3 regions of the Devosia sp. Micro-HW1 genome follow, and region 3 is predicted to be linked to each of the others. Evidence: riboswitches for the same ligand, from Rfam matches in the RefSeq annotation. Region 3 holds a riboswitch; each other region holds the start of a gene.
The links. Region 3 has a riboswitch for cobalamin ahead of MQW79_RS16905 (CbtB domain-containing protein). Riboswitches for the same ligand answer to the same signal wherever they lie in the genome.
Positions count from the first base shown of each region.

Region 1: linked by a shared signal. The riboswitch ahead of nrdH (glutaredoxin-like protein NrdH) and the one ahead of MQW79_RS16905 (CbtB domain-containing protein) in region 3 are both predicted to bind cobalamin.
Region 2: linked by a shared signal. The riboswitch ahead of MQW79_RS06785 (ABC transporter substrate-binding protein) and the one ahead of MQW79_RS16905 (CbtB domain-containing protein) in region 3 are both predicted to bind cobalamin.

Region 1 covers NZ_CP094375.1:2,155,494-2,160,679, reverse strand. The annotation lists gene MQW79_RS10250 (phosphoserine transaminase) at 1-400, opposite strand, end outside; gene MQW79_RS10245 (lytic transglycosylase domain-containing protein) at 515-1,393, opposite strand; gene MQW79_RS10240 (4-fold beta flower protein) at 1,428-1,769, opposite strand; cobalamin riboswitch at 2,095-2,317, shown strand; gene nrdH (glutaredoxin-like protein NrdH) at 2,416-2,637, shown strand; gene nrdI (class Ib ribonucleoside-diphosphate reductase assembly flavoprotein NrdI) at 2,663-3,067, shown strand; gene nrdE (class 1b ribonucleoside-diphosphate reductase subunit alpha) at 3,049-5,186, shown strand, end outside.
Region 2 covers NZ_CP094375.1:1,448,769-1,453,954, forward strand. The annotation lists gene MQW79_RS06780 (glycoside hydrolase family 127 protein) at 1-1,820, shown strand, start outside; cobalamin riboswitch at 1,905-2,122, shown strand; gene MQW79_RS06785 (ABC transporter substrate-binding protein) at 2,282-3,217, shown strand; gene MQW79_RS06790 (FecCD family ABC transporter permease) at 3,467-4,474, shown strand; gene MQW79_RS06795 (ABC transporter ATP-binding protein) at 4,464-5,186, shown strand, end outside.
Region 3 covers NZ_CP094375.1:3,507,604-3,512,789, forward strand. The annotation lists gene znuA (zinc ABC transporter substrate-binding protein ZnuA) at 1-25, shown strand, start outside; gene aztD (zinc metallochaperone AztD) at 260-1,441, shown strand; gene MQW79_RS16890 (DMT family protein) at 1,559-1,915, opposite strand; gene MQW79_RS16895 (DUF2164 domain-containing protein) at 2,002-2,256, opposite strand; gene MQW79_RS16900 (hypothetical protein) at 2,364-2,987, shown strand; cobalamin riboswitch at 3,008-3,223, shown strand; gene MQW79_RS16905 (CbtB domain-containing protein) at 3,276-3,458, shown strand; gene MQW79_RS16910 (CbtA family protein) at 3,505-4,239, shown strand; gene cobW (cobalamin biosynthesis protein CobW) at 4,236-5,186, shown strand, end outside.

The DNA.
Region 1 (5,186 bases), 1.4 Mb from region 3:
CGACCTGAGTGAGGTCGGGCAGCTCGCCATAGGGCGCTTCGAGCACACGTACGTCATCGAGCTTGAGCTGCTTCTGCACATCGGTGACCCAGCCGGCGCCAAACGATTCCCAGGCCAGCATGTCGACGCCGCGGGCGCCCAGGGCGCTCCAGAGGAACATCTCCACCGCGCCGGTATCGGAGGCGGGGACAATGCCGATGCGATAGTCGGCGGGCACTTCGAGCAGTTCGCGGGTGAGGTCGATGGCCTGCTGGATGCGGGCCTTGGCGACCTTGGCACGATGCGAGCGGCCGGTCAGGGCACCGGCAAGCGCATCAATCGTCCAACCTGGACGCTTGGCACACGGACCCGACGAAAAATTTGGATTAGCCGGTTTCACCGCCGGTGCGGTTTGAGGCATTTCAGCCATATCAAGCGGCCCTCCCAGGCCTATGCGCCTCGCGTTAGGGCGAGGTGTCCTGAGGCCGGAAATACGCCCGGGCGGGGGCGCTCGTCAATGGGGATTCGGTGGAGGTCAGGGGGCGTTCTTCTGCACGATGCAATTTCCCCCGGCGGCAAGCAGGCGCTGGCAGAGGTCCTCGGCTTCACCCCGGCTCTGGCGTCCGACCATGGCCGAGAACCGCAACTGGTTGGAGAACTTCGGATTGCGCGCGGTGATCAGCATCAATTGCTCGCTGCCCAAAAGGCCAGCGAACTGGCTCTGGGTCGACTGGAACTTGTTCTGCGCCAGGTCGGCCGAGGCGGTCTGGGCGATCAGCACGCCCCAGGGCTGCCATTGAGCCGGGCTGGCGGTGAGATCGGGCGGGCGGACGGCGGCAGCCATGTCGAGGCAGGCGGTCTGGAAGTCACTCGACTGGTCGAGGGTATAATCAACCTCACCCACCGTGCCCGCCAGCCAGTGGTCGACCGGGTGCCCGGTGACGATCATGACGTATTCACGCGTCTCGGCAGGCAGCACCCCGCCATTGGCCACATAGCGCCCCATGCGCCCTTCACCGCCATTATAGGCGGCTGCCGCCAGCCCCAGATTGCCAAACTTGAGTTCAAGAAAGCGCAGATACTCGGCCGAGCGGGCCATGGCCTCGGCGGCATCGAACGGGTTGACGACGCCGCGCAACTCCGCAGTGGTCGGCATGAACTGGGCGATGCCCTGGGCGCCGGCGGGGCTCAGGGCAAAGGGATCGAAGCGGCTTTCCTGCCAGATCAGGCGGGCAAAATAGGCGACCGGCAGTTCCCAATGGGTGGCGAAGGCTTCGATGGCGCGGCAGACATCAGTCCGGTAGTTGTCCTCCGCAATACAGATGTCGCGCCCGGCGAGGCCAAAACACGATTTGTCAGCGTCCTGGCCCGTCGCTTCGGCCATCAACGGTGCGCCAGTGGCCAGGACCAGCATGATGGCACCCAATGCTCCCGATGCGGCACGCGCTCTACCAGGCATAGTCAGCCCAGGCATTCTTTGCGAGCGGCTTGACGGGCATGGGCGCGCGGTTCTCTTTGAAAGGCATGGGCTGCTTGATCTGCTTGAATGGTGTGGGCCGCGGTGTTGGCGTCAGCGGGCCACCCCTGGCGCTTCCCGAAAAATAGATGCGGTAGCCCTGGTTGTCGACGATCCACCCCTTCGTGTACCAGCCGAAATGGGCGCCGGAAAACAGATAGACATGGTCGCCATAGAAATAGCCGATGGGGACGCCGTCCCAGGCATAGAGGTGCTCATCGTCATCAGAATAGAGGCATGCCGAGCCATGCCGGTCATAGAATTCGATGCTCATGCCCGTCCTCCATGCCCCGCTGACCGGGCCGCTCGGAATAAGACGACAGTGGGCACCCCGCCGGCCCGACCCTCATGGGCGAGCCATGCCGCACTGGCGCGGGCGCGTGCGTGAAACGCACCACCTCTAACCCAGGCGGTCGCGGTTGGTTCCCGCCATGCCTGGCCGTGCGGACACCCATTCTGGTTCACGAGCGCGTGAAGCGATGCACATGCTTTCCGCCTCTCCCATGGCGAATCAGGGCTTAGCGAAATCAAGCCCAAAAACGCGAATCATGGCGGTCATGTGACGCGTCTGGCGCGTTGACGAATCCGTCCTGTCACATACTATATGTAGCGTTGAAGGTTCCTTCGCTCCCAAGGGGTGGAGGCTAAGACGGGAATTCGGTGCGTCAGGCGTGTGCAGCGGCTGGTCATTCCGGAGCTGCCCCCGCAACTGTCAGCGGTGAGTCTCTGTTCGCGTGTGCCACTGGGTTCCAGTGACCTGGGAAGGCCGAACAGAAATGCCGATCCGCGAGCCAGGAGACCTGCCTCAACACATACGTCCACCGGCGGGGTTTCCGGGCGGCGGCGATCTGTGCCGGGTTCAGCCCAGCCCTGTCGTCTCGTCCTCTGCCCCCGCACCGAATACCAGCTTGGGGAAATTGATGAACATCACCGTCTATAGCAAGCCCGCCTGCGTCCAGTGCACCGCGACCACCCGCGCGCTTGACCGCAAGGGCCTCGACTACACCGTGGTCGACATCTCCGCCGACGCCGACGCCTATGCGCGTGTCGAAGAGATGGGCTATCGCCAGGTGCCGGTCGTCGTCGCCGGTGATACCCACTGGGCCGGTTTCCGCCCCGACATGATCGGCGCGCTGGCCTGATTCTGAAACGGGGTAGGGCGTCAGCATGGGCGGCCTCGTTTATTATTCCAGCACCTCGGAAAACACCCATCGCTTTGTCGAAAAGCTGGGCGTGGGCGGGGTCAGGTTGCCGGTGGACGCTTTGAGCGAGCCACCGGTGATGGACGAACCTTTCGTGCTGGTCCTGCCCACCTATGGGGGCGGCGACGGCAAGGGCGCGGTGCCCAAGCCGGTGATCCGCTTCCTCAATATCGCGGGCAACCGCAATCTCATCCGCGGCGTCATCGCCGCGGGCAACACGAATTTCGGCACGGGCTATTGCATTGCGGGCGACATCGTCTCGCAAAAATGCGCCGTGCCGCTCCTCTACCGGTTCGAGCTTTTCGGCACCGATGAGGACGTCGCCAATGTCAGACAGGGACTGGAACGGTTTTGGATACGCTCACACTAGACCGCACGGAAGAACGCCCCGCCAAGGGTCAGGGCCAGGATCAGTCGCTCGACTTCCACGCCCTCAATGCCATGCTCAATCTCTATGATGACCAGGGCAAGATCCAGTTCGACAAGGACAAGCAGGCGGCGCACCAGTATTTCCTGCAGCATGTGAACCAGAACACGGTGTTCTTTCACAATCTGCGGGAAAAGCTGACCTATCTCGTCGAAGAAGGCTATTACGAGCAGGACGTGCTCGATCACTACAGCTTCAACTTCGTGCGCGATCTCTACGATTACGCCTATGACAAGAAGTTCCGCTTCCCGACCTTCCTCGGCGCCTTCAAGTATTACACCAGCTACACGCTGAAGACTTTTGACGGCAAGCGCTACCTTGAGCGCTATGAAGACCGCGTCTGCATGGTGGCGCTGGCTCTGGCCCGCGGCGATGAAGTGCTGGCCCGCAATCTCGTCGACGAGATCATTTCCGGCCGTTTCCAGCCCGCGACCCCGACCTTCCTCAATGCCGGCAAGAAGCAGCGCGGCGAGCTCGTCTCGTGTTTCCTCCTGCGCGTCGAAGACAATATGGAATCGATCGGCCGGGCCATAAACTCGGCTCTGCAGCTTTCCAAGCGCGGCGGCGGCGTGGCGCTGAGCCTCACCAATATCCGTGAGATGGGCGCCCCCATCAAGCAGATCGAGAACCAGTCCTCGGGCGTGCTGCCGGTCATGAAGCTGCTCGAAGACAGCTTCTCCTATGCCAACCAGCTTGGCGCTCGCCAGGGTGCGGGGGCCGTGTATCTGCATGCCCACCACCCAGACATCATGCGCTTCCTCGATACCAAGCGCGAGAATGCCGACGAAAAGGTCCGCATCAAGACGCTGTCGCTCGGCGTCGTGATCCCCGACATCACGTTCGAATTGGCCCGCGATAACGAGGACATGTACCTGTTCTCGCCCTATGACGTGCAGCGCGTCTATGGCGTGCCGATGACCGAGATTTCGGTCACCGAGAAGTACCGCGAGATGGTCGAGGACAAGCGCATCAAGAAGAAGAAGATCAAGGCGCGCGAATTCTTCCAGATCATCGCCGAGATCCAGTTCGAGAGCGGCTATCCCTACATCATGTTCGAGGACACGGTGAACCGCGCCAACCCGATCGACGGGCGCATCACCATGTCCAACCTCTGCTCGGAAATCCTCCAGGTCAGCGACGCCTCGGTCTATAACGAGGACCTTTCCTACGAGCATATGGGCAAGGACATTTCGTGCAATCTGGGCTCGCTCAACATCGCCATGGCGATGGATTCTGATGATTTCGGCCAGACCATCGAGACCTCGATCCGCGCCCTGACAGCCGTCTCGGACATGAGCAACATCACCTCGGTGCCCTCGGTCGCCAAGGGCAATGCTGAAAGCCATGCCATTGGCCTCGGGGCGATGAACCTCCATGGTTATCTCGCCCGCGAACGCATCTTCTACGGGTCGGAAGAAGGCGTCGATTTCACCAATATGTATTTCTACACGGTGACCTATCACGCCATCCGCGCCTCGAACCTGATCGCCACCGAGCGCGGCGAGACGTTCAAGAATTTCGGCAAGTCCAAATATGCCGATGGCAGCTATTTCGACAAATATACCGACAGGGAATGGACGCCCGCGACGGCCCGCGTTGCCGAACTGTTCGAAAAGGCCGGCATCCATATCCCGACCCAGGAAGACTGGCGCGACCTCAAGGCCAAGGTGCAGATGACCGGCCTTTACAACCAGAACCTGCAGGCCGTGCCGCCGACCGGCTCGATCTCCTACATCAATCACTCGACCTCCTCGATCCACCCGATTGTCTCCAAGATCGAGATCCGCAAGGAAGGCAAGATCGGCCGCGTCTATTATCCGGCCGCCTTCATGACCAATGACAACCTGGAATATTACCAGGATGCCTATGAGATCGGCCCGGAAAAGATCATCGACACCTATGCAGCGGCGACCCAGCATGTCGATCAGGGCCTGTCGCTGACCCTGTTCTTCCGCGATACCGCGACCACCCGCGATATCAACAGGGCGCAGATCTACGCCTGGAAGAAGGGCATCAAGACCATCTATTACATCCGCCTGCGCCAGCTTGCCCTTGAGGGCAC
Region 2 (5,186 bases), 1.9 Mb from region 3:
GCCAGTTTGAAAAACTCGGCGAGAGCGGCATTCTCGAGTCACTCGAACTCAAAGACCCGCCGCCACCCCTGCGCATCCCCCGCATGGGTGGACCCGATGGCCATACCCATCAGGTGTTCTGGGACAGTGACATCGGCAAGTGGATCGAGGCCGCCGGCTATGCCCTGCGCCACCGCCGCGACCCCGATCTCGAAGCCAGGGTCGATGCCATCGCCGCGCGCCTCGCCGAGGTGCAGATGCCCGACGGCTACCTCAATCTCTGGTATCAGGGCCAAGAGATCGACAAGCGCTGGACCAACCTGCGCGACCGCCACGAACTCTACAATGCCGGGCACCTGCTCGAAGGCGCCATCGCCTACTATCAGGCCACCGGCAAGCGCCAGCTGCTCGATGTGCTCGAACGCTATCTCGACCATATCCGCACCGTCTTCGGCACGGGCCCCGGCCAGAAAAAGGGCTACGACGGCCATCAGGAAATCGAGCTGGCGCTGGTCAAACTTTATCGCCTCACCGGCGAGCGCAAGCAGCTCGACCTGGCGGCCTATTTCATCGACCAGCGCGGCGCCGAACCGCATTATTTCGACGAGGAAGCGGTTGCCCGCGGCGCCGATCCGAAGGATTTCCATTTCTACAAGAGCGGCAATCACCAATATTCCCAGTCGCACAAGCCGGTGCGCGAGCAGGACAAGGTGGTCGGCCACGCCGTCCGCGCCATGTACATGTATTCGGCCATGGCCGATCTCGCCGCCGAACTGGATGACGACAGCCTCCGCCATGCCTGCGAAGTGCTCTGGAAGGACGTGACCACCACCCGCATGTATGTCACCGGCGGCTTCGGCCCGTCGGCTTCCAACGAGGGCTTCACCACCGACTACGACCTGCCCAACGACACCGCCTATTGCGAGACCTGCGCGTCCATCGCCTTCGTCTTCTGGGCCCAGCGCATGCTCAATCTCGATCTCGACGGCCACTATGCCGAAGCCATGGAGCTGGCGCTCTACAACGGCGTCCTCTCTGGCCTCGGCCGCGACGGCACCCTCTACTTCTACGAGAACAAACTCGAAAGCGACGGCTCCCATCGCCGCTGGCCCTGGCACCCCTGCCCCTGCTGCACCATGAACGTGTCGCGCCTCATCGCCTCGGTTGGCGGCTATTTCTATTCCACCGGTCCCGATGCCATCGCCATCAACCTCTATGGCGGCAACAGCGCCACGCTTGATCTCGACGGCCGCCGCATCCGCATCGAAGAGTCATCGCTCTATCCGCTCTCGGGCACGATCCGCATCACCGTGCACCCCGATGGCCACGGCCCTTTCACGCTGAAGCTCCGCATCCCCGCCTGGGCCAAGGACGCCGTCGCCGATCTCAACGGCAACCCGGTCGATGTGCCCGGACAGACCCAGCAGGGCTATCTCACCATTACCCGCGACTGGATCGAGGGCGACACCATCGATCTCGACCTCCCCATGCCGCCCCGCCGCCTCTACGCCAATCCCAAGGTGAAGATGGATCGCGGCCGCGTCGCCCTGGCCCGCGGCCCCCTCGTCTACTGCGCCGAGCAGGTCGACAATCCGGCGCCAGTCCCCGATCTCGTCCTGCCGCGCGATGCGGCGATAAGCGAGGACCTGCGCCCCGATCTTTTCGGCGGCATCGTCACCCTCGTGGCAGAAGCGCAAAACCTTGCCGGCGACGACTGGGGCAACGACCTCTACCGCACGACGCCCCCTGCGCCCTCGCCGACGCCCCTCACCGCCATCCCCTACTACCTCTGGGCCAACCGCGCTCCCGGCCCCATGAGCGTCTGGATCAGGGAGGGCTGAGCCCTTTCTCCTCCCCCTGTAGCAGGGGGAGGCCGGGTGGGAGTACCCTACCCATCCCATTGACACTTCCTCATTTTCCCCCGCATAACCGCCATGTCGTTCGGTTCCCCGGCGGCTCAGGCCAACGGGGATTAAAAGGGAACACGGTGCGGATTACCCATCAGGGGCCAAAACCGAGGCTGCCCTCGCAACTGTAAGCGGTCAGCACTTCGCCACCTATGTCACTGGGTCCACCACCCGGGAAGACGGCGAGCGCGTCAGGAGCCGTGAGCCAGGAGACCTGCCCAACGAAAAACCATGAAGCCGGACGAGGTGTTCCGGCAGGGGCAGGTATGATGACGCGACACGTCCGTGTGCGAATACGCAGCTTTGCATCCTCAGCCGAGGACGCAAGGCACGATGCAAGCTGACGCCGGTTTGGCGCCAAGCGCCGCATACCCCCATCCTTTGGGAGCTATCCAATGAAACTCAGCTTTGTCACGGCCGCCGTCCTGGCTTTGGCTGTCACCCCCGCCTTTGCTCGGGATCTGAAAATCGAAAGCTGCGAAACCGTTTCCCCCTTCGACGCCGCGCCGGGCCGTGTCGTCACCCTCAACCAGCAGGCCACCGAAATCATGCTGGCTTTGGGTCTCGAATCTCACCTCGCCGGCACGGCCTATCTCGATGATGCCATTCCCGAACGCTGGAAGGCGGCTTATGACAGCATCCCGGTCCTTGCTGCCGAATATCCGGCTCGCGAGGTCGTGCTCGCCGAAAACCCGGATTTCCTCTTTGCCGGCTTCAATTCCGCCTTTGGCGAAAAGGCCCTCGGCAGCCAGCAGGAATGGAACGAGCTCGGTATCGGCACCTATCTCGTCAATGCCGAATGCCGCAACCTGCACCCGGCCGACGTGAAGCTTACCACCGATCCCCTCTTCATCGATCTTGAGCGCATCGGCGCCCTGTTCGGCGTCGAGGACATGGCCACCGCGGTCGCCACTGACATCCGCACCCGTCTCGATGCCGTGGCCGGCGCCAATCCGGGCCAGGGCAAGCGCGCCTTCCTCTACGACTCGGGCACCGAAACCGCCTTCTCGGCCGCTTGCTGCGGCGCACCGGGCCTGCTGCTCCACTCTGTCGGTCTCGAAAACATCGCCGCCAGGGTCGAAGGCCGCTGGGCCGACCTGGCCTGGGAAGCTGTGGTGGCTGGCAATCCTGATGTCATCGTGCTTATCGATGCCGAGTGGTCCACCGCCGCCGAGAAGATCGCCCACCTCAAGACCGACCCGGTCCTCTCGACCCTGCCTGCGGTCCAGAACGACCAGTTCGTCACCGTCCCATTCTCCGCCACCCTCCTCGGCGTCCGCTACGTCGAAGGCGTCGAAAACCTCGGCGCCCAACTGGCGGCGCTGAACTGAGCCCGGTAGTCGAAAGCTCGGTAGCCCCCAACACCGTCATTGCCCGGCTTGACCGGGCAATCCATCTGCTTCGGCCCGCATGGACCACCCGGTCAAGCCGGGTGGTGACGGCGCGGATGGGCCAGGAACCCCATTCCCACCCCCTCCCTCAATGGAAGGGAGGCGCAAGCATCGGCCGCAATGTTCATCGTCTCCCTCCCCCCTGTGGGGAGGGATCAAGGGTGGGGGTTCGGCTATCGACGGAACAAGATGTCAGGCACAAGAACCACCGCAGCCCTCCTGCTCACCACCACCGCCCTGCTGCTCGCCGCCTTCGCCGGTACCTTCTGGGGCACGGCCGACCTTTCCTGGTCCGCCCGCATGAACGCATTGCTCCGCCTGCCCGAGGCCGAGCCACATCTGGTCCTCATCATCTGGCAATGGCGCCTGCCGCGCGTGCTCATGGTTGGCCTGGTTGGCGCCGCCCTTGCCCTGTCGGGCGTGCTGATGCAGGCCCTGCTGCGCAATCCTCTCGCCGATCCCTATCTGCTCGGCCTCTCTTCGGGCGCGTCTGCCGCCGCGACGGGCGCCATAGTCTGGTTGCCCGCCGGCTTCGTCGCGGTTGGCCTGCCGCTACTCGCCTTTGGCGGCGCGGCCGTCGCTTTCGTCATTACGCTCGCCCTCGCCTTCAGTCCCGCCCGCGGCCTCGACCGGCTGGTGCTGATCCTCGCCGGCATCGCCGTATCGCTGTTCTTCCAGTCGATCTCCGCCTTCTTCCTTCACATCGCCGATCCGCATGCGACGCAGGAGGCTCTTCAATGGCTCATGGGTTCGGCCGCCGGCACCGCCTGGTCCGACCTCATCCCCCTGGCCCTGGCCCTGCCGCCGATGCTGCTCGTCTCACTCTATTGCGCCTCCATGCTCGATGCCGTCCTGCTCGGCGACGAGCGCGCTACCGCCCTCGGCATTCCCGTCGCCCTGTTGCGCACCCTCTTCTTCATCGGCGCGGCCCTGCTGGCCGGCCTTTCTGTGGCTGGCGCCGGCATTGTCGGCTTTGTCGGCCTCATCGTGCCGCATATGGCGCGCCTTCTCATCGGCGCCACCCACCGCCGCCTGATCCCGCTCGCTGTTCTGCTCGGCGCTTTGGTGCTGATCGTGGTCGATTTGCTCTGCCGCATTCTTCTGGCGCCCGAGGAACTGCCGCTCGGCGTACTCCTCGCCCTCTTCGCCGCCCCGCCCTTTATTCTCATCCTGCGGAGGGTGCGCCGTGGCCTCTGATCCCTTTTTCGACGTCTCTGGCCTCAGTCTCGTCAAGGAGGGCAAGGCCCTGCTCGATGCGGTGAACTTTTCGCTGCAGCCGAGAAAATTCTATGGCCTGCTCGGCCCCAACGGCGCCGGCAAGTCGAGCCTGCTGCGCATCCTCTACCGTGCCGAGCGCGCCACGTCCGGCTCTGTGCGTCTGTCAGGCCAGTACATTTCCTCCATTCGCCGCCGCCTCTACGCCACGGAGGTTGGCGCTCTCGTGCAGGAACAGGTCGACCTCGCGGGCCTCAGCCTCCGCGAAGTCGTCCGCCTCGGCCTCCTGCCCCTGCGTCTGCCCTCCACTGCGGCCGAGCGCCGCGTCACCGCCGCCCTCGACGAAATCGGCCTCCTCGACCGCGCCGATGACGACGCAGCCCGCCTCTCCGGCGGCGAACAGCAACGCGTCTTTTTCGCCCAGCTCCTGGCGCTCGATCCGGCGCTCTACCTGCTCGACGAGCCGCACAATCATCTCGACCTGCACTTCCAGTATCGCCTGCTTGATCGTGTCCGCCAGCGCGGCCGCACCGTCCTGGCCTCCTTCCACGACATCACCCTGGCCGCCCGCTATTGCGACGAAATCCTGCTGCTCGATCACGGCAAACTGGTCGCCCAAGGTCCCATCGCCGACGTCCTCACCCGCGATCGGCTCGCCGCCATCTACCGCGTCGATGGCGAACTCATTGATGGC
Region 3 (5,186 bases):
CGGGCTGGTGGACTGCCTGGGCTAGGCTCAACACAGCACCGCGCCATCACACCACCCTAAGACCTTCCCCATCAAGGGAGGGAGGCGAAAGTCTGCCGCCCTGGTGTTCATTGTCTCCTCCTCCCCTTGATGGGAGGGATTGAGGGTAGGGGTCGGCACGCGCCGGGACACCCTCGACGTCCATCTCCCATCCTGTTCAGAACCAACATCCCCCATTCGCGTCCCTTGCGACGTAATGTGCTAACATACCGGAGGTAAAATGCACAAAATTCTCTCTCTCGCCCTGCTTGCCGCCACGGCGCTCAGTGCTCCTGCTTTGGCCGACAAAACCCATGCCTGGCGTCTCTTCATCGGCGATCACACCGCGCCGGAGGTGACGGCCCTCGATCTCGAAACCGGGAACGCTGTCGCCACCTTCGCGCTGGCTAGCCCTGCCAGTCTCTACGCCGCTGATGGCGCCGTGTTTGCCGTGCAGGGGGCCGGAAACCTGGTTTCGGCCATCGATTCCGGCATCGCCATCGATGATCATGGTGACCATGGCGACATCGAAGTGACCGAACCCAGGCTGGTGGACGCCACGCTCACAGGCGACAAACCGGCCCATTTCGTCGAACACGACGGCAAGGTCGCCATGTTCTTCGACGGCTCGGGTCTCGTGAACCTGTTCGATCCCTATGCCTGGGCGCATGACGGCGCGCTGGCCACCACGGTGCTCGATAGCGGCACGGCCCATCATGGCGTGGCCATTCCCTGGGGGGATTTTACCCTGGTTTCGGTCGCCGATGCCGATGACGAGAAGAAGCCGCGCCTTGGTCTCAATGTGCTCGATGCCGAGGGCAATGTGGTGGGTGACACCCATCCGTGCCCGGACCTGCATGGCGAGGCCACTTCTGGCAATATCACTGTTGTGGGTTGCGGCGATGGGCTGCTGGTCATCTCCGGCTCGGGCGAGCCGAGGGTCGAAAAAATCGACTATGCCGGCCTGCCGGAAGGCAAGTCGACTACACTGATCGGCGGGCAGGGGCTGCAGTACTTCCTCGGCAATTACGGGGCCGACAAGGTGGTCATCGTCGATCCTGCCGAAGCCGAACCCTATCGCCTTGTCGACCTGCCCACGCGCCGCGTGCATTTCGTCACCGATCCGGTGCGGCCCAAGTTTGCCTATATCTTCACCGAGGACGGCCAGTTGCGCCAACTGGACGTCACCACGGGCGAACTGGTCCGCTCAGTTACCGTCACCGGGCCCTATTCCATGGATGGCGAATGGAGCCTGCCGCGTCCGCGCCTGGCCGTTGCCGGCGACGTCATCGCCGTGACCGACCCCAATGAAGGCAAGGTGCATGTCGTAGACGCCGAAAGCTTCGAGATCGAGCGCGCCATTGCCGTGGACGGTCTGCCCTACACCATCGTCGCCGTCGGTGGCTCGGGCACGGTTCACTGAATAAGGCACGCTCTAGCCATCCATCGTCACCACCGGGCTTGTCCCGGTGGTCCACGCTTTCGCAAGGTGGATTGCCGGGGCAGGCCCGGCAATGACGGTTAACGCGGGTCGCTGGCCCTACTTCAGCGGCCCCTTGAAGATGAAAAAGGCGCCCAGGCCGATGAAGCCGAACCCGATGGCATGGTTCCAGGTGAGCTTCTCGCCCAGATAAAGCACGGCGAACAGCGCAAAGACCGAGAGCGAAATGACTTCCTGAATGGTCTTGAGCTCGGCCGCCGAATAGACCTCGTGGCCGATCCGGTTGGCCGGAATGGCCAGCCAATACTCGAAAAAGGCTATGCCCCAGCTGATCAGCACCACGGCCCACAGCGCGAAACTGTGGAATTTCAAGTGCCAGTACCAGGCAAAGGTCATGAAGATGTTGGAGGCGATCAGCAGCCCGATTGGGGCGAGCGTGGCAAAGTTGAAGCCCAATTTATCACCAGAATTGCAGCGAATCGGCCCGCGTCACGGCCGCTTTCGCTTCTCTTCCGTCGCCGCCGCGATCTTGGCAAGAACCCTTAACGCAGGTGCCTGGTCGGCTGCTCAAGCGCGAAGATTTCGTCGCTGACATTGTCGAGCTGTTTGCGCACCAGAAGCTGCGCGTCGTAGATCCCGCGATTGTAGAAATAGGCGCCCATCTTTTCGGCGAAGAACTGCATCAGCATTTCCGCCGGAATGGCGCCGATCGTCTGGTCGAGCTCGTGGCGGAAATAGTCCTGGATCTCCCCGACAATGGCCTTGGTTTCCTCGCGGCTGAAGGTAATGGGTTTCATGCAATGGGCCTCGATGAAGGGTTCAGCGCCCGTTCATATCGCGAGTCGCTTCTTGTCGGGCGTCATAACCTGCGCCAATCTGGCGCTGCCCGAGGAGATCCCGTCAGATGCCCGCCCGCCTTCTGCTTGCCGCGCTCGCCCTGCCGCTTGTCATTGCCCCCGCTGCCGCCAAGGACAAACCGCCGCGCGATCAGGTAGTCTGCGAGGGCGCCTTTGCCATGGATAGTTCCGAGGCAAGGCTGATCGAAATCTATGGCGCCGACAATGTCTGGACCGGCACCGTGCCCGGACCGGAAGGAACCGAAATGCTGGGCACAAGGGTCTATCCCGATGACCCTGATCGCATGCTCGAATTTTCCTGGTGGGACGAGGAGAAGCGCGAGGGACTGGGCAATGTCGACCTGCCACCGACCCTGGCCGCGCCCGGTGGCATCCGCCAGGGCATGACCGTCGTGGAAGTGGCCGACATCAATGGCGAACCCTTCCGGCTCAATGGCTTTGGCTGGGACTATGGCGGTTTTGCCAGCTTCCCCAGCGGCGCCCTGTCAGAGCTGCCGGGCGGCTGCTACCTGTCGGTGCGCTTCACGCCGGGCGACGAGCCGGTCAAGGTCAATACCGATGCGATCTATGGCGATGTTGAGCTCCAGTCCACCGAGCCCCTGCTCGAAACGGTCGGCGCCTATGTCTATGCGGTGTCCCTGGGCTATCCCCATCCCGATTTCCGCGATTGACCCCGCCCGCCTCCAGGGCGTAATCCTGACAGTGCAAAGGTTCCCCGCGCGTAACTGTGCAAGGGGATCAAAAGGGAACACGGTGCGGCGTACCCATAAGGGACCAAATCCGTGGCTGCCCCCGCAACTGTAAGCGGTGGGCGCTCTCATTTGCCACTGGATTCGTCGAATTCCGGGAAGGCGAGGGCGCTGTATTCACCGTGAGCCAGGAGACCTGCCCTTGCCCTGAGCAATCAGGATAATCGGACCCTTTGCGGTCCATCCTATTCCGCGCACGGAGGGTGCCATATGAATACGCCTGCGGTTTCGACCGGTCTCAATTCCCTTTCCCTGTCCCAGCGTCTCATCGCCGGTGTCCTGGCATTCATGCTGGGCATGACCCTGCTCGTCGGCACCGGTTTTGCCGGCGACTTCCGCCTGCACAACGGCGCGCATGACACCCGTCACGCCATGGGCTTCCCCTGCCACTGAGGCCGGGCTGCGGCGCCGCCGGCGCCTCTGGGAAAATGAGGGAAAAATGTTCCGCAATCTGTTTCTGGCTGCGCTGGTCGCAGCCCTTTGTGCTGGCTTGGCCACATCGGCTTTCCAGGCCTGGCGCGTCACCCCGCTGATCTTCGCTGCCGAGAGCTATGAAGGCACCGGCGCGGAAGTTCATGTCCACGCCGAGGGCACGGATGAAGCCGCGCCCGCCGCCGCCCATGAGCATGCCGAAGACGAATGGGCGCCCCAGGATGGTTTGGAGCGCACAACGTATACGGTCGTTTCCAACATCCTGATGGCCGCGGGCTATGCGCTCATCATCGGCGCCGTCTCGGTGGTCTTCAACCTGCCGATCACCTTCGCCAATGGCCTCTATTGGGGCGTCGCGGGTTTTGCCGCCTTCACCCTCGCGCCCGCGCTCGGCCTGCCCCCGGGCATGCCCGGCATGCCGGTGGCCGATACGCTGGCCCGCCAGGTCTGGTGGTTCACCGCTGCCCTTTCCACCGGCGCGGCCTTCATCGTCGTGGCGAAGTTCCGTGCGCCCTGGGCCCTGGCCCTTGCTGTCGCCCTGGTGCTGCTGCCCCAGCTCATCTCCGCTCCGGTTGCCCCCAGCGACCCCACCGGCGTGCCGCCGCGCCTCACCGCCGAATTTGTGTCGGCCGTGCTCTACAATGGCGCCATCTTCTGGGTCGTGCTCGGCCTCGCCTTTGGCCGCATGGCCGACTATCTGGCCGCCCGTCCGGCCGCTATTCCAACTGGAGCGCGCGCATGACTGCCAAGATCCCTACCACCGTCATCACCGGCTTTCTCGGCGCGGGCAAGACCACGCTCGTGCGCCATATGCTGGCGCATGCCCCCAAGGGCAAGCGCATCGCGCTGATCATCAACGAGTTCGGCGATCTTGGCGTCGACAAGGACATCCTGGCCGGTTGCGGCGACGAGACCTGCCGCGAAGAGGACATGGTCGAGCTCTCCAACGGCTGCATCTGCTGCACTGTGGCCGATGAATTCATCCCAACCATGCAGGCGCTGCTCGCCCGCGACGAAAAGTTCGATCATATCGTCATCGAAACCTCGGGTCTGGCCCTGCCGCAGCCCTTGATCCGCGCTTTCAACTGGCCCGAGATCAAGGCCCAGGTGACCATCGACGGTGTCGTCACCGTCGCCGACGCGGCGGCGCTGTCCGAAGGGCGGTTCGCCAGCGACGAAGCCGCGGTCGATGCCCAGCGCCGTAAGGACGAAATGCTCGACCACGAGACGCCTCTGGGCGAACTTTTCGAGGACCAGCTTTCCGCCGCCGACATGGTCATCATCAACAAGACCGACCTTGTCGACGCCGCCATGCTCGACACGGTCGAAAAGAACATTCGCGCCGAACTCCGGCCCGGCGTCGGCGTCATCAGAGCCGCCAATGGCCATGTCGACATCACCGCGCTGCTCGGGCTCGGCATGTCCTCCGAGGACGACATCGCCAACCGCCCCAGCCATCACGAGCTGGAGCACGGCGGGGAAACTCACGAGCACGACGATTTCGACAGCTTTTCGCTCACGCTCGACGCCATCCAGGGCAAGGATCACCTCCTCGCCACGATCGAGGACACGATCAGGGCCCATGATGTGCTAAGGTTGAAGGGCTTTGCCGCCGTGCCGGGCGCCGCGGCCCGTCTTGCCATCCAGGCCGTCGGGCCGCGCGTTACCGCCTATTTCGACCGGCCGTGG